One region of the Microbacterium gilvum genome, then DNA from elsewhere that is predicted to be linked to it. Evidence: riboswitches for the same ligand, from Rfam matches in the RefSeq annotation. Region 1 holds a riboswitch; each other region holds the start of a gene.

Region 1 (7,106 bases):
TCCGTGCGCACGAGGGAGTTCGGCACGGAGTTCGCTCCGTCGACGGCCGCTGCCGTGCCCTCGAAGGTGTTCGACGCGCCGTAGCCGAGCAGGTCGACGACGTGCTCGACGCCGACGATCGAGCCGGTCGCGAGCGTCACCGGGCTCGACGTGTCGGCGAGGAAGATCGTCCCCGTCGTGCCGGAGGGGTTGATGCTCGTGCTGGAGAGGTCGGCCTCGGGCAGCGCGGCGCCGTTGGAGCCGTTGCTTCCGAGGGCGACGAGGTAGTGGTCGCCCGCGGCGATCGACCCCGACAGGGCGAGGGTGCCGTTGGGGGCTCCCGTGCCGGACGCGCTGCGGTACTGCAGCGACCATCCGTCGAGGCTCTGCGCCGTTCCTCCGGCGTTGTAGAGCTCGATGAACTTGTGCGTGTAGGGCGCGTTCGCGCTGCCGCCCTTGAGATAGGCCTCGTTGATGAGCACGTCGGCGGGCTCGGCGGCGGCGGCGGCGACGGGCGCCAAGAGCGCTCCCGTCACCGCCGTCCCGACGAGGACGGCGACCACGCTCGTGGTGCGCTTGCGTGATGACATGACGGTATCGGTCTCCTGGTGGGGTGACGATCGCGCGGGCAGGGTGACACGCGCGGATGCGGGGAGACGCTACGGATGTCGTTTGCACGGGCCGTTTCCGATCCGTGTCCGGCAGGTGAACGGGTCAGTGAACTGGCGGCGAGAACCGGCTGTCAGAGCGCGAGCACGAAGGTCCAGGTGCCCGCCGCGACGGCCGCCGTCATCGCGGCGCCGGCGATCGCCGTGGCGAGCACGACGACGACCCCGTCGCGTGGACGGAGCCGCGAGGGGCGCGCCCAGGTGCGGCGCACGGGCGCGCCGAACCCGCGGGCCTCCATGGCGGTCGCGAGCTTCGTGCCGCGGCGGATGGCCAGCACGAAGAGGGCGAAGGTCTGCCCCGCGAGGCGCCGGAGCCGCCCCGAGTCGGCGACGCCTCGCGCGCGGCGCGCCATCCCGAGCTCCCGCCAGTCGTCGACGAGCAGGCCGACGAGCCGCAGCCCCGCGAGCGCGCCCAGCACGAATCGTGCGGGGAGGCGCAGGATCTGGGCGAGCGCGTCGGCGAGGTCTGTCGGGTCGGTCGTGGCGAAGAGGACGACCGACGGCACCGCGATCGCGAGCACGCGCAGCAGGATGGCGATGGCGAGCGAGAGGGAGCCGTCGCTCACACGGAGCAGTCCCCATTCGAGATACGTCGTGCCGCTCTGGCGGCCGTACAGGGTCGTCGCGAGGCACGCGATGAGCGCCGACGCGCCGATGGGCCACAGCCGCGCCCACAGATCGCGGGCCGAGAGCCGCGCGAACGGCAGCACGAGCAGCGTGAGGAGCAGCGAGACGCCCGCCGAGACGGGGTCGATCGACAGCAGCAGCACCACGCCGATCACGAGGGCGGCGGCGAGCTTCGCGACGGCGTTCACGCTCCCGAGCGGAGACCGCCGCGCGTCGATCGTGACGACGCTCATGCGGCGGCCCCCGCGACGGCGGGGCCGAGCACGACGACGTCGTCGGCGAGGGCGTCGACGAGCGGGCGGTCGTGCGTCACCACGACGAGCGCGGTCCCGTCGGCGCGCACGTCGTCGAGCAGGATGGCGAGCTCGCGCCATGTGCGCGCGTCCTGCCCGTAGGTGGGCTCGTCGAGCACGAGGAGGCGCGGACGCGTCACGAGCGACGCGGCGACGGTGAGCCGCCGCTTCTCGCCGCCCGAGAGGGTGAACGGGTTCTCGTCGGCGAGCGCGGTGAGTCGCAGCCGGGCGAGGAGGTCGTCGACCGTCCGCGCGGTCGTCGCAGGGTCGGACCGCAGGGCCCGCGGGCCGACCTCGAGCTCGTCGCGCACGGACGAGGCGAGCAGCTGGTGCTCCGGGGACTGGAACAGCATGCCTATGCGGGTGAGCAGCTGGCGCGACGTCCACCGCACCGGCTCCCCCCGTGCGCCCGCCGCGAGCTCGGCGGAGGCGGTCAGAGCGCCGCCGGCGGGCGCGAGCAGGCCGGCGAGCGTCGCGGCCAGCGTCGACTTGCCCGCGCCGTTGGGGCCGAGCACGGCCGTCGCCGTCCCCGAGGCCACGGCGAGGTCGATGCCGTCGGCCACGGTCCGCGCCTGCCGCGCTCCGAGCGGCCGGCGCCCGACGGCGAGCCGCTCGGCCCGCAGCAGCTCGACGCCGGAGCGTCGCGGCGGCGTCCGCGGGATCTCCGGGACGACGCCCGGCACCCAGACGCCGGCCGCCGTGAGCACGGAGCCGTGGGCGTCGAAGACGGCACCGGGCGCGCCATCGGCGATCACGCCGCCGCCCGCGCCGAGCACGACGACGCGGTCGACATGCTCGGCCCACAGCGCGACGCGGTGCTCCACGACGACGAGCGTCGAGCCGGTCGCCTCCGCGGCCGCCACGACGGCGTCCCGCACATCGACCGCGCCCTCGGGATCGAGGTTCGCGGTCGGCTCGTCGAGGAGCAGCAGGCCCGGCCGCATGGCGAGGAGGCCGGCGAGGGCGAGGCGCTGCTTCTGTCCGCCCGAGAGAGCGGTGGTCGGATGGTCGAGCGGGAGGCGGAGGCCGACGGCGTCGAGCGCCTGCGGGACGCGGCGCCAGATCTCGTCGCGCGGCACGCCGAGGTTCTCGCACGCGAACGCGACGTCGTCGCCCACGCGCGCGAGCACGACCTGGGCGTCCGGGTCCTGGAGGACGAGACCCGCGGCGCCGCGCGCCTGCGCCGCGGGGCGGCCGTCGACGAGCAGCTCGCCCGCGGCGTCGCCGTCCTCCTCGTCGCCCAGCACCCCCGCGAGGCCGCGCAGCAGCGTCGACTTGCCGGAGCCGCTGGCGCCGAGCAGCAGCACCCGCTCCCCCGGCTCGACGACGATGTCGACGTCCGACACCGCCCACCCGCTGCGGCCGGCGTGCCGCCATCCCCAGCCGCGGGCCTCGATCCGCGCGGTCACGCGGCGCTGGCGCCTCCCGCTCGACGCGCACGCAGCTCGCGGCCGGACGCGAAGCGGTCGAGGGCCCCCGTCGCGGCGAGCGCGCGCGTGATGACGAGCGACACCAGCCCCGCGAGCACGATGCCCGAGACGACGGCGGACGCCGCGTAGACGAGGCGCACCTCCACGGCGAGCGCCGCGACGCTCGAGAAGTTCGTGTCGAGCACCGCCACCGCGACGCCCGCGAGCGCACCGGACAGCAGCGCACCGAGGAGGCGCCAGTTGGCGTAGGCGAGCAGCGCGAAGCCCAGTTCGGCGCCGAGGCCCTGCACGACGCCCCAGATGAAGGTCGTGAAGCCCCACTGCGTGCCGATGAGCATCGACACGACGGCCGCGACGATCTCGGTGTAGAGGGCCGCCCCCGGCTTGCGGACGACGAGGCCGCCCAGCACGCCGGCGAACAGCCATCCGCCCGCGAGCAGCCCCGACAGGCCGGGCGTGAACGAGAGGAGGCTGTCGAGGGCGGGCCAGGCCTGGCCCCACAGCCAGAAGACGACGCCCGCCGCGACGCCGATGACGCTCGCGACGACGATGTCGACCACGCGCCACGTGTAGCGGCGGGGGGTCCTGGTTCCGGACACGGACGTGGACATTCTGTTCTCCTTCCTGCGCCGGCATGACCCGGATCAGGTTCGACGGTCGACGCGCGGCTCGCGTCCTCTCAGCCCGGCTCGGCGGACTCCCGTGTGATGTGCGGCTGATTCTACTCCTCCGCGGGGCCCCGCGCCGCTGGCTCCGAGGTGCGACGGGGTACCGTAGGCGGGTGGCAATCGACGACATCCCGGCACCCGAGGCCGGCGCGACCTCGCGTCGGTCGCGCCGGGAGCATCGCGCGGTCGCCGACGGGACGCCCGCAGCGGATGCGCCGGTCGCCGCGGACACGGCCGCCGACGCCGCGCCAGACGAGGCGGTGCCGGAGCAGACAGCGCCGGACGTGACAGCGCCGGATGAGGCGGCGCAGGTCGCAGCCGCCGAAGAGCCCGCACCCGCACCCGCACCGACCGGACCGACGCCGCTCCTCCCGTCGACCGCCGCGCTCTCGTGGGTCGATGCGGATGCCGTCGCGGACGCACCGCCCGCAGGCCCGCCCGCCGCGGCACGGCCGCGTGGGGCCGCCATCCTGCCCCTTCCGCCGCGGCGGCGCGGATGGATCGGCCCCGTCGCCGCCCTCGGCGTGCTCGCCGTCGGCTACGTCGCCGCGTGCGCGCTGTGGCCGCTGTCGAGCGTCGAGCCGAGCGTGTCGGCCCTCGCGGTCGAGACGCCGATCGGCGAGGAGTTCCCCGTCGCGTGGCCCGAGGACGGCACGTCGGCTCTCGCGGCGCAGGGCGGGCCGGGCGGCGCCATCTCGTCGGACGACGAGTCGCTGCCGATGGCGAGCATCACGAAGGTCGTCACGGCGCTCATGATCATCGAGGACCAGGGGCTCGCGGTCGGCGACGACGGCGCGACCTTCGCGTTCACGCAGGCCGACAGCGACGAGTACTGGGCGTATCTGTACGCCGACGAGTCGGCCGTCGACGTCCCCGTCGACGGCACGCTCACGCTCTACCAGATGCTGCAGGGCGTCATGCTCGGCTCCGCGAACAACTACGTCGACCGCCTCGTCGAGGAGATCTGGGGAACGCAGGAGGCGTGGCTCGCCGACGCGACCACCTGGCTGGCCGACAACGGCCTCGACGGCATCACCGTGACCGACCCGAGCGGCATCGACCCGGGCAACCTCGCGTCGGCCCGCGCGCTCATCGCCCTCGCCGAGAGGGCGGAGCAGGACCCCGTGCTCGCCGAGATCATGGCGCAGGACTCCGTGACGCTGCCGGGGGCGGGGCTCGTCGAGAACTCGAACCCGCTCATCGGCGACGAGGGCATCATCGGGCTCAAGACCGGCTCGCTGTGGTCGACGGGCACGGAGTACTTCAATCTGCTCGCCGCGAAGGACGTCACGATCGGGCAGACCACCGTCACGCTGTACTCGGCCGTGCTCGGCCAGCCCGACGAGGACAGCCGCGAGATCGTCAGCCGCACCCTGCTCGACCAGCTCGAGGAGGGCATGCAGCAGGTGACCGCCGTCGAGGCGGGCGCTGCCGTCGCGCGCATCACGACGGAATGGGGCGCGCAGAGCACGGTCGTGACGTCCTCCGACGCCGACGTCATCTCCTGGCAGGGCGTGGCCCCCGCGACCGAGGCCGACTACGAGGTCGCGATCGGAGACGACGCGGGCGACGAGGTCGGGACGCTGCTCGTGACGGGCGGCATGGACTCCGCGAGCGTCCCGCTGCAGCTGTCGGAGGCCGTCCCCGCGCCGTCGTTCCTCTGGCGCCTCACCCACCCCCTCGCGCTGCTCGGCCTCGACTGAGGTCAGGCGCCGGCGAGACCCGGGACGGGATAGCGGCGCTCGTTCCCGAACCGGTGGGCCGTGATCGACACCGCCTGCTCCCGCACGAACGGCAGCAGCTCGACGCGGCCGGCCGACGTCACGGGGCCGTCGTACACGGCGACGGCGGGCGATCCGCCGGTGGCCGCGACGACCTCGCCGACCGAGCCGCCCACCAGCCGGATGCGCCCTCCCGTCGCGGCAAGCGCCGCGCACCGGGCGGTCCATGCGTCGGCGTCGTCGACGTGCACGGGAACACCTGCGTCGCGCAGCCATCCGCCGACGGACCCCGACAGGGTCGCCGCCGCGCTGACGACGACCGGAGCGCCCGCGCGGAGGCCCGCGGCGACGACGCGCACGAGCTCTGCCTCAGGCCGGCCGTCGAACCGCACCGTCACGGGGCACGGCGCGTACCGCAGCACGTTCTGCTCCAGGCGGAGGCCCTGCACGTCGCGCGCGATGCCGAACTCCTCGCCCATCGCCCGGATGTCGGTCGCGAGCGCCCGGGCGAGCCACGCGTCGCCGCCGACGACCGCGACGGCGCGGGCGGACGCCGCGTCGGAGGCCGCCGCTTCGGACACAGGAGCATCCGCCCAGGTGCCGAACCCGTAGAGGTAGCTCGGACCGCCCGCCTTCGTGCCGGCGCCGACCGCCGACCTCTTCCAGCCGCCGAACGGCTGCCGCTGCACGATGGCGCCCGTCGTGCCGCGGTTCACGTAGGCGTTGCCCACGTCGATGCGCTCGAGCCACCGCGCGATCTCGTCTTCGTCGAGCGCGTGGAGCCCGGACGTGAGCCCGTAGTCGACGGCGCGGACGATGTCGATCGCCTCGTCGAGCGTCGCGGCCGCCATGATGCCGAGCACAGGGCCGAAGTACTCCGTGAGGTGGAACTCGCTGCCCGGCTGCACGCCGTCGCGGATGCCGGGGCTCCACAGCGCGCCGTCGCGGTCGAGCATGCGCGGCTCGCGCACCCAGCGCTGGCCGGGCTCGAGGCGCGTGAGCGCGCGCTCCAGCCCGCCCTCGGCCGGAGCGATGAGCGGCCCGATGCGCGAGGCCGCATCCCACGGCATGCCCACCTCGTAGCCGTCGACGGCGTCGACCAGTTGGCGGCGGAAGCGCTCGCTGCGCGCCGCGGACCCCACGAGCACGACGAGCGAGGCGGCGGAGCACTTCTGCCCCGCGTGCCCGAAGGCCGAGGACGCGACGTCCTTCGCCGCCAGATCGAGGTCGGCCGACGGCGTGACGATGATCGCGTTCTTGCCGCTCGTCTCGGCGAGCAGCGGCAGGTCGGCACGGAACGAGCGGAAGAGCTCCGCCGTCTCGTAGGCACCCGTGAGGACGACCCGCTCGACGGCGGGGTGGGCGACGAGTCGGCGACCGACCTCGCCCTCCTCGGCGATCGCGAGCCGCAGCACGTCGCGCGGCACACCGGCCTCCCAGAGCGCCTCGGCGAGCACCGCCCCGCAGCGCTGAGCCTGCGGGGCGGGCTTCAGGACGACGGGAGAGCCGGCCGCGAGCGCGGCGAGCGACGAGCCGGCGGGGATGGCGACGGGGAAGTTCCACGGCGGGGTCACGACCGTCAGGCGCACGGGGGCGAACACGGCGCCGTCGACGTCGCGGAGCGCGAGGGCGCTCTCGGCGTAGTAGTGCGCGAAGTCGATCGCCTCCGACACCTCGGGGTCGCCCTGCTCGATCACCTTGCCGCACTCGGCTCCCATCA
Region 2 (7,106 bases), on a different contig from region 1:
AATCAGAATGATCAATTCGGTTCGTCGAACTCGGATGAAACGCACAATCAGGCGCCCCCGATGGCGTGCACATTGGCACCTGATTTTGCCGACGATGTCCGGAAGGCGGATACTCATGACGCGCTCGACCGCGCACCCCCGCCATGAGCACCCTCCGCGCCCCCGCCCATCCCCCCGCGTCCGTCGCCGTCGTCGGCCGCGGACGCCTCGGTGTCGTCCTCGCGCGCGCGCTCCGCGAAGCGGGGATCGAGGTGCTCGGCCCGACCGGGCGCGGCGAGCCGGTCGGCGACGCGGACGTCGTGCTGCTGTGCGTTCCGGACAGCGCGATCGCCTCCGCCGCCCGGAACCTGAGCGGGCACCGCGGTCTCATCGGCCACACCTCGGGAGCGACGCCGCTCGACGACGTCGACCTCGGCGTGCATCCGCTGCAGACCTTCACGGGCTCCGAGGAGCCCTCGGTGTTCCACGGCATCGCCTGCGCTGTCGCCGGCCGCGACGACGACGCCCTCGCCGTCGCCGCGCGCATCGCGGAGCTCCTCGGGGCGCGACCCGTCGCGATCGACGACGCACGGCGCGCCGGGTACCACGCGGCAGCGTCCATCGCCTCGAACTTCCTCGTCACGCTGCAGGACACGGCCGAGCGCGTCGCCGTCTCCTCCGGGATCGACGCCCCCACGGCGCGCGCGATGCTCGCCCCGCTCGTCCGGCAGACGATCGAGAACTGGGCGGCGCTCGGCCCCGCCGCGGCGCTCACGGGCCCCGTCGCGCGGGGCGACTCCGATACCGTCGCACGTCAGCGCCAGGCCGTGGCCGAGGTCCCCGAGCTGCTGCCGCTCTTCGACGAGCTGTGCGCGCGCACAGCCGATCTGTCCCAGAGGAAGGACGTCGCATGATCATCCTGCGCACGATTGCGGAGGTGAGGGATGCCGTCGCCCGCGCCAGGGAGGACGGCCGCAGCATCGGCCTCGTGCCCACGATGGGGGCATTCCATGAAGGGCATCTGTCGCTCATGCGCCGTGCGCGCGCGGTCGACGGCTTCGTCGTCGTCTCGCTCTTCGTCAACCCGACGCAGTTCGGCGCGAACGAGGACCTCGGCGCGTACCCCCGCGACGAGGCCCGAGACGCCGCGCTCGCGGAGGCCGAGGGCGTCGACGTGCTCTTCGCACCGCCCGTCGCGGAGGTGTATCCCGACGGCTTCGCCACGACCATCCATGTGGAGGGCATCACCGATGTGCTGTGCGGCGCCTCACGCGGGCCGCACCACTTCGACGGCGTCGCGACCGTCGTCGCGAAGCTCTTCGGCATCGTCGCACCCGACACGGCGTACTTCGGGCAGAAGGACGCCCAGCAGGTGCTCGTGGTGCGGCGCCTCGTGCGCGACCTCGACATCCCCGTGCGCATCGAGGCGTGCCCCATCGTGCGGGAGGACGACGGGCTCGCCCTCAGCTCGCGGAACGTCTACCTCGACGCCGAGTCGCGCGCGCGGGCCACGGCGCTGAGCCGCGCGCTCGCAGCGGCGGACGACGCCGCACGACGCGGCGAGCGGGATGCAGGCGCGCTCATCGCGACGGCCCTCGCCGTGCTCGGCGACGCGGGGATCGTGCCCGAGTACCTCGAGCTGCGCGATGCCGTCGACCTGCGCCCGCTCGACGCCCTCGAGGGCGACGCGCTGCTCGCCGTCGCCGCCCGGGTCGGCGCCGCGCGCCTCATCGACAACCGCATCCTGAGGGGAGGCGCATGATGCGCCGCACCATGCTGAAGTCCAAGATCCACCGCGCCACCATCACGGCCAGCGATCTGCACTACGTCGGCTCCATCACGGTCGACCCCGACCTGCTCGAAGCGGCCGACATCCTCGAGCACGAGCAGGTGCACGTCGTCGACGTCGACAACGGCGCCCGCTTCGAGACCTACACGATCGCGGGGGAGCGCGGCTCCGGTGTCATGCAGGTCAACGGCGCCGCCGCGCGGCTCGTCCACACGGGTGACACGATCATCGTCATCTCGTACGGCGAGTACGACGAGGCCGACCTCGAGGTCTACGAGCCCGTCGTCGTCCACGTCGACCGCGGCAACGGCATCATCGCCGTGGACGACGCCGTCGCGCGTCTGCTCACGGAGGCGGTGTGAGCGCGCGCCCCGATCAGGCGCGCCGCCGCACGGGCATCGGCGACCTCACGGCGAAGAAGGCCGACGGCGAGCCGATCGTCATGGTCACGGCCTACGACCATCCGAGCGCCCAGGTCGCAGACGCCGCAGGCGTCGACGTCGTGCTCGTGGGCGACTCCGCGGCGATGACGGTGCTCGGCTACGACAGCACGGTGCCCGTGACGGTCGACGAGATGATCATGCTCGCGCGTGCCGTCCGCCGGGGGCTCGACGGGCCGCTGCTGGTCGTCGACCTGCCGTTCGGGTCGTACGAGGGCTCCGACGAGGCGGCCGTGGCGACGGCGTTGCGGTTCGTGAAGGAGACCGGATGCGACGCCGTCAAGATAGAGCGCGGCGGCAGCTCGGTCGACAGGGCGCGCGCCATCGTGCGTGCGGGCGTCCCCGTCATGGGCCACGTCGGGCTGACCCCGCAGACGGCCACGGCGCTCGGCGGCTACCGTGCCCAGGGACGCACGGCGGAGGAGGCGCTGGCCGTGTGCGAGAGCGCGCTCGCGCTGCAGGAGGCCGGCTGCTTCTCGATCGTCTTCGAGGCGATCCCGAGCGACGTCGCCGCGGCGATCATGCCGCGCGTGCACGTGCCGGTCATCGGCATCGGCGCAGGGCCCGCGGTCGACGGGCAGGTGCTCGTCTTCCATGATCTTCTCGGAATATATGGAGGGCGCGCCGCCCGCTTCGTCAAGCGCTACGACGATCTCCGAGAGCGGATGATCGCGGGCGTCGCCGCCTACGCGGACGATGTCCGGTCGTCCGGATACCCCGCACCTGAGCACGGCTACTCAATTCCCGAGGCGGAATATGCGCGGTTGCGCACCCTCCTCGACGCCCTCTGATCCGCTTCCGGCGTCCGACTTGCGCCCGATCGCGCCCCTGCTACTCTGATCCGGTCCACACGGGAGTCCCAGCAGGGGCTGAGAACGGGCTGACGCTGCCCGCGACCGTCGAACCTGTACGGGTCATGCCGGCGTAGGAAGTAGGAGCAGCTCTTTTGCGCACCCTGGAAGCGACGCACTCGCTCGCGTATCTGCACGACGACGAGCACGGGATCCGGGTGCCAGTCACCCGCATCGCCCTCGGGCCGTCCCCGAACGGCCAGGTCAACGCACCGTTCACGGCCTACCGGACGCAGGGACCCGGGGGCGACCCGGTCCGCGGCATCCCGCGCCTGCGCGAGCGGTGGATCGCGCGGCGTGGCGACACCGAGACGTACGACGGACGCCCTCGCGATCTGCAGGACGACGGCCGATCGGCCGCGCGCAGGGGATCGGCGTCCGAGGAATGGCGAGGCGACGCGCACCGGCCCCGTCGCGCACTCCCCGGGCGCACCGTGACCCAGATGCACTACGCGCGCCGCGGGATCGTCACCGACGAGATGCGCTTCGTCGCCCTGCGGGAGGGATGCGACGTCGAGCTCGTGCGCTCGGAGCTCGCGGCGGGGCGCGCGATCATCCCGCTCAACGTCAACCATCCCGAGGCCGAGCCGATGATCATCGGCCGTGCGTTCCTCGTGAAGATCAACGCCAACATCGGCAACTCCGCGGTCACGAGCTCGATCGCGGAGGAGGTCGAGAAGCTCTCCTGGGCGACGACGTGGGGCGCCGACACCGTCATGGACCTGTCGACGGGCGACGACATCCACACGACGCGCGAGTGGATCATCCGCAACGCTCCCGTCCCCATCGGCACCGTGCCGATCTACCAGGCGCTCGAGAAGGTCGACGGGCAGGCGCACCGGCTCACCTGGGAGGTCTTCCGCGACACCGTGATCGAGCAGTGCGAACAGGGCGTCGACTACATGACGATCCACGCCGGCGTCCTGCTGCGCTACGTGCCGCTCACGGCCGATCGCGTCACGGGCATCGTCTCGCGCGGCGGCTCGATCATGGCCGGGTGGTGTCTCGCACACCACGAGGAGAACTTCCTCTACACGCACTTCGACGAGCTGTGCGAGATCTTCGCCCGCTACGACGTCGCGTTCTCCCTGGGCGACGGGCTGCGGCCCGGCTCGACCGCCGACGCCAACGACGCAGCGCAGTTCGCAGAGCTCGACACGCTCGCCGAGCTCACGCACCGCGCGTGGGAGCACGATGTGCAGGTGATGGTGGAGGGCCCGGGCCACGTGCCGCTGCACCTCGTACGCGAGAACGTGGAGCGGCAGCAGGAGCTCTGCTCCGGCGCGCCGTTCTACACGCTCGGCCCTCTCGTGACCGACGTCGCCCCCGGATACGACCACATCACGTCGGCCATCGGAGCGACCGAGATCGCGCGGTGGGGGACGGCGATGCTCTGCTACGTCACGCCCAAGGAGCACCTCGGCCTGCCCGACCGCAACGACGTGAAGACGGGCGTCATCACCTACAAGATCGCCGCACACGCCGCCGACCTCGCGAAGGGCCACCCGGGCGCGCACGAGCGCGACGACGCGCTCTCGAAGGCGCGATTCGAGTTCCGCTGGCGCGATCAGTTCGCGCTGTCGCTCGACCCCGACACGGCGGAGGAGTTCCACGACGAGACGCTCCCCGCGGAGCCCGCGAAGACCGCGCACTTCTGCTCCATGTGCGGTCCGAAGTTCTGCTCCATGCGCATCTCGCAGGACATCCGCGATCGCTTCGGAGGAGCGGAGGAGCAGCAGGCGATCGCCGCGATGCGCCGCAAGTCTCAGGAGTTCGCGGCGGCCGGGTCGACGGTGTACCTCGCCGAGCCCCGTGTGCGCGGCTGACTCCGTGTGCGCGGCTGATTCCCGGGCTGGCGCCTGGGGGGAGGACGCGAGGGCGGACGATGCCGGCTCGGTCGTCGACGTGATCGTCGTCGGCGCGGGCGTCGTCGGCACCGCCATCGCGACGGAGTGCGTCCGCTCCGGGCGCTCCGTGCGGCTCGTCGACCCGGATCCGGGCACCGGCGCGACGTATGCCGCTGCCGGCATGCTGAGCCCCGTGGGCGAGTTCGAGCCGAGCGAGCCGGCCACCCTGCCGTTGCTGATCGAGGCCGCCCGGCGGTATCCCGCCTTCGTCGACGCGCAGCCCGGCGGGGCCGCGGCGTGCGGGTACGAGCGGCACGCGACGCTGCTCGTCGGGGTCGATGCCGCCGACCGCGCACGCCTGTCGGCGCTGCTCGCGTCGCCGGCGGCCGCGCCTTTGCGCGCCGAGCGGATGGCCGTGCACGCGGCCCGTCGGGTCGAACCCCTGCTGGCACCCGGCATCGCGTGCGCCTACACGGCACCCGACGACCATCGCGTCGATCCGCGCGCGTTCACGTCCGCGCTGCGCGCAGCGCTGCCGGCGGGCACGGTCATCCGGCGCGCGGTGCGGGCGCTGCGCCGCGGCCGCACGGGCGCCGCCTGCGGAGTCGTGCTCGACGACGGCACCGCCCTCGAGGCCGCCGAGGTGGTGCTGGCGACGGGGCTCGACATGACGGGTCTCCTCCCATCCGGCATCGTCCCGTCCGGCACCATCCGACCGGTGCACGGCGACATCCTGCGTCTGCGGGCGGCGGGGCGCGGGGCCGTGGCGCAGACCATCCGCGCGTCTGTGCGCGGCCGGTCGGTCTACCTCGTGCCGCGAGCAGATGGCGGTCTCGTGGTGGGGGCGACACAGCGCGAAGACGGCGACGACGACGTGTCGGCGGGAGGGGTCCTCTCCCTGCTGCGCGACGCGGCGGAGGTCGTCCCCGCGATCGAGGACCACCGCTTCGTCGAGGCGGTCGCCCGTGCGAGGCCGGCGACCCCCGATCATCTGCCGCTGGTCGGGCGGATCGACGACGGCCTCGTCGTCGCGTCGGGCACCTACCGGAACGGCGTGCTGCTCGCCCCGCTCATCGCGGCGCTCGTCCGGGATGAGCTCGACGGCGCGCGTGCGCACCCCTTCGCAGCGCTGCTCGACCCAGGCCGCTTCGCCCGAGGCCGCTTCGCCCGAGGCAGCTTCTCCCCCGCGCGCGTCAGCCGTGAGCGCCGCGCCTCCGTCCCCCTCCCGCTCGAAGGAGCACCTGCATGATCGAGATCACCGCCAACGGCAGTCCCGTGCGCGTCGCGTCGGGCTCGGCCGTCGACGCCGTCGTCGAGGCGCTCACGGGCCGCCGGCTCGACGCGGACGGCGCGCCCCTCGACGGCGCCCCTCTCGGCGTCGCTGTCGCCGTCGACGGAGTCGTCGTGCCCCGCGCGGCATGGTCGTCCCGCCTCCTCGGCGCCGGCGCACGCGTCGAGGTGCTGACCGCGGCGCAGGGAGGCTGACATGGATGCGCTCGTCGTCGACGGCGTCGCCCTCGGCTCCCGGCTCATCCTCGGCACCGGAGGGGCGCCGAGCCTCGAGGTGCTGGGCGACGCGCTCGATGCCTCGGGCACAGAGCTCACCACGGTCGCCGTGCGCCGGTACGGCGCGTCCGGCGCCGACGCGGGCGGCTCCCTGTACGCGATGCTGCGGGAGCGCGGCATCCGGCTGCTGCCGAACACGGCCGGATGCCGCACGGCGCGCGAGGCCGTCCTCACGGCCGAGCTCGCGCGCGAGGCGTTCGGCACGCACTGGATCAAGCTCGAGGTCGTCGCGGACGACGAGACGCTGCTGCCCGATCCCGTCGAGCTGCTGGACGCGGCGGAACGGCTCGTCGCCGAGGGGTTCGCCGTGTTCGCGTACACGGGCGACGACCCCGTGACGGCCCTGCGGCTCGAGCAGCTCGGGGTCGCCGCGGTGATGCCGCTCGGCGCGCCCATCGGCACGGGGCTCGGCATCCTCAACCCCCACAGCATCGAGCTCATCGTCGACCGCGCATCGGTGCCGGTGGTCCTCGATGCCGGCATCGGCACGGCCTCCGACGCGGCGTTCGCGATGGAGCTGGGGTGCGACGCCGTGCTGCTCGCGACGGCCGTCACACGCGCGCACGACCCCGTGCGGATGGCCGCGGCCTTCCGGCACGCCGTCGTCGCCGGACGGCTCGCGGCCGGCGCGGGG
Region 3 (7,106 bases), on a different contig from region 1:
TGCCCGGGACGCCGGCGCGCCGCGAGCCGCTCGGCGACGTCCTGATAGAGCCAGAAGCAGGGCAGCAGCGCCGCGACGAGCGTCGCATGATCCCCCGATGCGGCGCGCAGATGCGAGAGGTACGCCGCGGTCTCCGCGCTCTCCTCGGCGGGTTCGTCGCCGACGCGGGCGCGGTGCAGCGAGAGCTCGGTCTCGAGGCACGTGTGCGCCGAGCCCGCCCAGAACGCCTGCTCCTCCAGGGTCGGCGCGAGGGCGGCAGCACGGCTGAGCACCCGGGCGTATCCGCGCAGGTACAGCGAGTCCTGCGCGAGATAGTGGGCGAAGTCGGCCTCGTCGAGGGTTCCGTCGCCGAGAGCGGCGACGAACCAGACGTCGTCGATGCCGGCGCGCAGCGCGGCGATGTCGTCCCACCAGGCGTCGAGCTCGGCATCGCGACGGGGCGGCGCGTCTCCCGCCCACAGCGCTGCGCCGTGATGCAGCGGTCCGTGGCCGCCGCCGACCTCGAGCGCGTCGGCCTCCGCGATCGCCCGCCGCAGCCAGTCCCTCGCGAGGCGCGCCGACCATCCCCAGTCGCCCGTGCGCGCCTGCATCGTCGCGAGTGCGGCCGAGAGCGAGCAGCCCGTGCCGTGCGTGCTCGTCGTGGCGATGCGCGCCCCGGGGAAGGTCGTCGAGCTCCCGTCCGGCGCGACGAGCGCATCGGGGCAGTCGGGGCCGTCGAGGTGGCCGCCCTTCGCGAGCACGCGCACGCCGTGTCTGCGCGCGAGCTCTGCGGCCTGGTCGAGCGCGTCCGGCCAGGAGCTCGCGACCGCGCCCCCGACGAGCACGGCGAGCTCGGGCAGGTTCGGGGTGACGACGTCGACGAGTGCGAACAGGTCGTGCAGCGCCCGCTCGGCCTCGGCGTCGATGAGGCGGTCGCCGCTCGTGGCGACCATGACGGGATCGAGCACGACGACGGGACGTGCCGGGAGCGCGCTCAGCCATGCGGCCGTCTCGGCGATCACCTCGGCGGTTCCCAGCATGCCGATCTTGACGGCGTCGATGCGCACGTCGGCCGCGACGGCGTCGAGCTGCGCCCGCAGGAACGACGAGGGCGGCGTGTGCACGGCCGAGACGCCGCGCGTGTTCTGCGCCGTGAGGGCCGTGACGGCCGCCATCCCGTAGCCGCCGCAGGCGAGGATCGTCTTCAGATCGGCCTGCACGCCCGCCCCGCCGGACGGATCGGAGCCGGCGATCGACAGCACGTTCGCGACGCGGCTCACGCGCCGGCCCCCGCATCGGCCCACTCGACCCGCAGCGCGGCCGCCGCCTCCGCCGGCCGCGTCGCCGCGCAGATCGCGCGGACGACGGCGATGCCCGCCGCACCGGCGCGGCGCGCGTCGGCGGCGTCGCCCGGCCCCACCCCGCCGATCGCGACGCACGGGATGTCGGGGACGAGCGCGGCGAACGCCGCGAAGCCGTCCCACCCGAGCGGTGCCGGATGGTCCTTCTTCGTGGGCGTGGGGCGGACGGCGCCGACGCCCAGGTAGTCGACCGTCCCCGATGGCAGGCCGCGCAGCGCCGGCAGCTGCGATGCGAGGCTCGCGCTGAGCCCCACGACGGCGTCGGGCCCGACGAGATCGCGCACGCGCCCCGCCGGCAGGTCGCTCTGACCGATGTGCACGCCGTCGACGGCGGCGCCCGCCGCCCGGGCGGCGAGGAAGACGTCGACGCGGTCGTTCACGAGGAGGGTCGCCCGGCCGGCCATGTGCAGGGCCGCCTCCTCCACGACGCGCAGCAGCTCGGCCGCCGAGAGCTCCTTGCCGCGGATCTGCACGGCCGACACGCCGCCGTCCACGGCGGCCGCCACGATGTCGGCGACGGGACGGTCGCCGACCGACGCGGCGTCGGCGACCAGGTAGACGGAGGGGTCGAACGCGCGCCTCATCCGCGCACCGCCGTGGTCTCGTCGACGCGCACGGCGGCGAGATCGGAGGGCGAGACGGCGTCGAGCGCGTCGAGGAAGCGCCATCCGAACGAGCCGGGACCGTCCGACGCCGCCGCGGCGCGCTCCGAGGCCGCCGCGTACAGTGCGTGCGCGGCCACGGCGCCGGCGAACGCGTCGCCCGCCGCCGCGATGCACGCGGCGGTGACGGCGCCGAGCGAGCATCCGCCGCCCGTGATGCGCGTGAGGAGCGCGCTGCCGCCGTGGATCCGCGCGACCCGGCGGACCGCGACGACGGCGTCGACGGGGCCGGAGACCGCCACGACGGCGCCGGTCCGCTGGGCGATCTCCCGCGCGGCGTCCAGCGCCGCGTCGACGTCGTCGGCGGCGTCCACGCCGCGACCGCCCGCTCCGACGCCCGCGAGCGCGCGGATCTCCGAGGCGTTCCCGCGCACGGCCGTCGGCTCGAGATCGAGCAGGCGCTGCGCGAACGCCGTGCGCATCCCGAGCGCGCCCACTCCGACGGGGTCGAGCACCCAGGGCACGCCGGCGAGGTGCGCCGACGACGCCGCGGCGAGCATCGCCTCGCGCTGCTCCGCGGTCGGCGTGCCGAGGTTCACGAGCACGGCCGACGCGACCGCCGCGCATTCGCCCGCCTCCTCGGGGACGTCGGCCATCACGGGCGCGGCGCCCACCGCGAGGAGCGCGTTGGCCGTGACGTTCACGACGACGGAATTGGTGAGGCACTGCACGAGCGGAGACGACTCCCTCACGCTCGCGAGCACCGGTGCGTATGCGTCACTCATCAGCGACATCCCTCCGCTCGTTCTAACGAGATCAGGTGCGTACGGGTGTGATCTCAGTCCCGGTCGGGACACCCCGTGTCACTGGGAAGCGAGCATATACGCTCGGAGGGTGACGCCCGACCCGACGCCCGCCGCCATCCGCGTCGCCGTCTCGACGGCGATCTTCTCGCTGCGCGCGCGACCGGGGGCGGATGCGCTCATGATCCCGCTCGTGCGGCGTACGCGGGAGCCGTTCCGAGACCAGTGGGCGCTGCCGGGCGGCTGGCTCGACGCCGCGGAGGGGCTCGACGACGCCGCATCGCGGACCCTCGCGGAGACGACGGCCCTCAGCCCCAGCTACCTCGAGCAGCTCTACGCCTTCGGAGACGTCGACCGCTCCCCCACCCGGGTCGTGTCGGTCGTGTACTGGGCCCTGCTCCGCTCCGATCTCGTCGACGCCCAGCGCGCCGCGGAGGGCGCGCCCGAGAACGTCGAGTGGTTCGACGTCGACGACCTCCCCGCGCTCGCGTTCGACCACAACCGGATCGTCGCGTACGCGCTCTGGCGCCTGCGCAACAAGGTCGGCTACAGCCGCATCGCCCACGGTCTGCTTCCCGACGAGTTCACCCTCACCGAGCTGCGCGAGGTCTACGAGGCCGTGCTCGGCCGGCGCCTCGACCCCTCGAACTTCCGCCGCCTCCTGGAGGGCTCGGAGTCCCTCATCCCGACCGAGTCGTTCCGCACGGGCAAGCACCGCCCCGCGCGGCTCTTCCGCTACAACTCCGACGTGGAGCTCGCCGACCGCGGGCCCCTCGGCGACGCCTGAGGCTCTCCCCGCCGCCCTCTCGCACTCCGGTCGCCATTGTGGTCAGAGTGACTTAAACTCGGTTCGTCCGACTTAGAGTCACACCGACCCGAACGGGGTTCCCATGGCCGCCACCTCCGTCGCCCTCTCGCCGCGCCCCGTCGACCCCAGCGTCGACCACGGCATCCGCGCCATCCTGTCGGGCGCCGCCGCGGGTTCGACCTGCTCGACCGACCTCGCCGACGGGCCGTGGGCGTTCGACGTCGAGGAGGGCTACGGACCCGGTGCCTCCATGGCAGATGTGATCCCCACGGGCGCCCCCCGCCAGGGCGAGCTCCCCCGCGCCTACCGGGAGGCACCGGAGGCAGAGCTCCACGACCGCATCCGCGCGGCGAAGGCGGCGCTCGGCGACCGTGTCGTGGTGCTCGGCCACTTCTACCAGCGCGACGAAGTCGTGCAGCACGCCGACTACGTGGGCGACTCCTTCCAGCTCGCGAACGCCGCCCTCGCCCATCCCGCCGCGGAGGCGATCGTCTTCTGCGGGGTGCACTTCATGGCCGAGACAGCCGACATGCTCTCCGGCACCGAGCAGGCGGTCATCCTGCCGAACCTCGCCGCGGGGTGCTCCATGGCCGACATGGCCGACATCGACCAGGTCGAGGAGTGCTGGGAGCAGCTCGAGGACGTGCTCGGGCCGCTCGACGCGCCGGATGCCGACGGGCTCGTGCCGGTCGTCCCCGTGACGTACATGAACTCGTCGGCCGCCATCAAGGGATTCGTGGGCCGACACGGCGGCATCGTCTGCACCTCGTCGAACGCGAGCACCGTGCTGGAGTGGGCGTTCGCCCGCGGCCGCCGCGTGCTCTTCTTCCCCGACCAGCACCTCGGGCGGAACACCGCGAAGGCCATGGGCGTGCCGCTCGACCGGATGCCGATGTGGAACCCCCGGCGCCCCCTCGGCGGCTCGACAGAGCAGACGCTGCGCGACAGCGCCGTCATCCTGTGGCACGGGTTCTGCTCCGTCCACCGCCGCTTCACGCCAGCGCAGATCGCGCAGGCGCGCGCGGAGCACCCCGGCGTGCGCGTCATCGTGCACCCCGAGTGCCCCATGGAGGTCGTCGACGCCGCGGACGAGGCGGGGTCGACCGACTACATCCGCAAGGCCATCCTCGCCGCGACGGAGCCGACGACGTTCGCCATCGGCACCGAGATCAACCTCGTGCAACGGCTCGCGGCCGAGCATCCGCAGCACGAGATCTTCTGCCTCGACCCCGTCGTCTGCCCGTGCTCGACGATGTACCGCATCCACCCCGGCTACCTCGCCTGGGTGCTCGAGGAGCTCGTGGCCGGACGCGTCGTCAACCGCATCTCGGTGGACGCATCCGTCACCGCGCCCGCGCGCATCGCGCTCGAGCGCATGCTCGCTGCGCGGCCGGCCGGATCATGACGAGCGCGATCATCGTCGGGAGCGGCATCGCCGGCCTCTCTGCCGCACTCCATGCCGTGCGCGCGGGCGTCGACGTCACGATCGTCGCGAAGGGCGCGCTCGCCGACACCGCGACCCGATGGGCGCAGGGCGGCATCGCCGCCGTGCTGACGCGCGGCGACAGCGTCGAGGCGCACGTCGCCGACACGCTGCGCGCGGGCGACGGCCTGTGCGACGAGGATGCCGTCCGCGTCCTCGCCTCGGAAGGCCCTGGTCGCGTGCGCGAGCTCATCGCGCTCGGCGTCGCCTTCGACCGCGACGCCGATGGCGCGCTCCGCATGGGCCTGGAGGCCGCGCACTCGCATGCCCGCATCCTGCACGCGGGCGGGGATGCCACCGGCCGCGCCATCGAGGAGGTGCTCGTCGCCGCCGCACGGGCGTCGCGCGCGCGCATCCTCGAGCACGCCCGTCTCATCGACCTCGTCGACGACGGCGACCGCATCGGCGGGGTGCGCGTCATCGCGGGCGGGGAGGTCCGCGAGCTGCGCGCGGACGCCGTCGTGCTCGCGACGGGCGGCGCTGGCCGGCTCTACTCCCGCACGACGAACCCCGCGCTCGCCACGGGCGACGGCATCGCCGCGGCGTCGCGCGCGGGTGCCGCGGTCGCCGATCTCGAGTTCGTCCAGTTCCATCCCACGGTGCTCGCCGCCGGCGCGCCGTTCCTCGTCTCCGAGGCGGTGCGCGGCGAGGGCGCCGTGCTCGTCGACGAGACCGGTCGCCGCTTCGCCTTCGACGACCATCCCGACGGCGAGCTCGCCCCGCGCGACGTCGTCGCGCGCTCCATCGCCCGGCGGATGGCCGAGCAGGGAGGCCGCCCTGTGCTCCTCGATGCGACCGCGCTCGGCAGGGCGGCGCTCGCGGCCCGCTTCCCCACGATCACGGCGGCCGTCGCGGCGCGCGGGTTCGACTGGGCGGAGACGGCCGTGCCCGTCACCCCCGCCGCGCACTACCTCATGGGGGGCGTGGCCACCGACCTCCACGGACGGACGACGCGCGCGGGGCTTCTCGCCGTCGGCGAGTGCGCGCGCACGGGCGTCCACGGCGCCAACCGGCTCGCCTCGAACTCGCTGCTGGAGGGGGCCGTCTTCGGCGCCCGCGCGGCCGCCGTGCTCGCCGACTCGACCGCGGCGAGCGCGCCGGGGCCATCCGACCGGGGCGCGCCCGTCCCGCCCGATCCCGATGCGCCCCCGTTCTCGCGCGAGGCGCTGCAGCGGCTGATGTGGGACGAGGTCGGCCTCGTCCGCGACGGGGCACGGCTGATGCATGCGGCGGGAGTCCTGTCGGCGTGGGACGCCGCGCTTCCCGCCCCCCGCACACCCCGCGCGCACGAGGACGCCGCCCTCGTGCACGTCGGCGCCCTGGCCGCGAGCGCGGCCCTCGCACGCACGGCGTCGGCCGGCGCGCACCATCGCGCAGACGCCGTCCGCCCCGCACCCGAACCGGCCCTCGCCACGGCAGGAGCACCATGCTGACCCGATCCGCCATCGACCGCGCCGTGCGCGCCGCCCTCGACGAGGACGCGCCGTGGGGCGACCTCACGAGCGAGGCCTTCGTCCCCGCGCACGCGACAGCGGAGGCGGCACTGGTCGCGCGCGAGGCCGGCGTCCTCAGCGGCGGTGAGGTGTTCGAGGCCGCCTTCGGCCTTGTCGACTCCCGCATCGGCGTCGACGTGCTCGTCGACGACGGCTCGCGCTTCGCCGAGGGGACGGTGCTCGCACGCGTCGCCGGTCCCGCGCGCGGTGTCCTCACGGCCGAACGCGTCGCCCTCAACTTCACGCAGCGGATGTCCGGCATCGCGACGCTCACGGCGCGCTACGTCGCCGAGGTGGCGGGGACGGGCGCGCGCATCGCCGACACGCGCAAGACGACGCCGGGCCTGCGCGCCTTCGAGCGGCACGCCGTGCGCTCGGGCGGCGGCTCGAACCACCGCTTCTCGCTCTCGGACGCCGTCATGGCGAAGGACAACCACCTCGCGGTCCTCGACGGCGACGACCTCACGACCGCGCTGCGCGCGGGGATGGCCAGGCTCGGCCATACCGTGCACGTCGAGGTGGAGGTCGACCGCATCGACCAGATCGAGCCCGTGCTCGCGGCGGGTGTCGACACGAT

What was found. A riboswitch is a leader RNA that binds a small molecule or an ion and turns the genes downstream of it on or off. The one in region 1 is predicted to bind thiamine pyrophosphate.
Region 2: another riboswitch for thiamine pyrophosphate. It lies ahead of thiC (phosphomethylpyrimidine synthase ThiC); the one in region 1 lies ahead of ABD998_RS15830 (ECF transporter S component).
Region 3: another riboswitch for thiamine pyrophosphate. It lies ahead of thiM (hydroxyethylthiazole kinase); the one in region 1 lies ahead of ABD998_RS15830 (ECF transporter S component).

What each region holds. Positions count from the first base shown of each region.
Region 1 covers NZ_BAABKO010000006.1:180,140-187,245, reverse strand. Annotated here, with positions in the region: gene ABD998_RS15845 (ExeM/NucH family extracellular endonuclease) at 1-569, opposite strand, end outside; gene ABD998_RS15840 (energy-coupling factor transporter transmembrane component T family protein) at 722-1,507, opposite strand; gene ABD998_RS15835 (ABC transporter ATP-binding protein) at 1,504-2,976, opposite strand; gene ABD998_RS15830 (ECF transporter S component) at 2,973-3,608, opposite strand; TPP riboswitch at 3,602-3,710, opposite strand; gene ABD998_RS15825 (D-alanyl-D-alanine carboxypeptidase family protein) at 3,779-5,368, shown strand; gene ABD998_RS15820 (bifunctional proline dehydrogenase/L-glutamate gamma-semialdehyde dehydrogenase) at 5,371-7,106, opposite strand, start outside.
Region 2 covers NZ_BAABKO010000002.1:481,619-488,724, forward strand. Annotated here, with positions in the region: gene ABD998_RS08075 (Rossmann-like and DUF2520 domain-containing protein) at 144-893, shown strand; gene panC (pantoate--beta-alanine ligase) at 890-1,741, shown strand; gene panD (aspartate 1-decarboxylase) at 1,741-2,130, shown strand; gene panB (3-methyl-2-oxobutanoate hydroxymethyltransferase) at 2,127-2,999, shown strand; TPP riboswitch at 3,049-3,156, shown strand; gene thiC (phosphomethylpyrimidine synthase ThiC) at 3,155-4,885, shown strand; gene thiO (glycine oxidase ThiO) at 4,890-6,155, shown strand; gene thiS (sulfur carrier protein ThiS) at 6,152-6,391, shown strand; gene ABD998_RS08110 (thiazole synthase) at 6,393-7,106, shown strand, end outside.
Region 3 covers NZ_BAABKO010000001.1:867,255-874,360, forward strand. Annotated here, with positions in the region: gene thiD (bifunctional hydroxymethylpyrimidine kinase/phosphomethylpyrimidine kinase) at 1-1,259, opposite strand, end outside; gene thiE (thiamine phosphate synthase) at 1,256-1,924, opposite strand; gene thiM (hydroxyethylthiazole kinase) at 1,921-2,727, opposite strand; TPP riboswitch at 2,719-2,813, opposite strand; gene ABD998_RS04410 (NUDIX hydrolase) at 2,837-3,532, shown strand; gene nadA (quinolinate synthase NadA) at 3,636-4,958, shown strand; gene nadB (L-aspartate oxidase) at 4,955-6,469, shown strand; gene nadC (carboxylating nicotinate-nucleotide diphosphorylase) at 6,463-7,106, shown strand, end outside.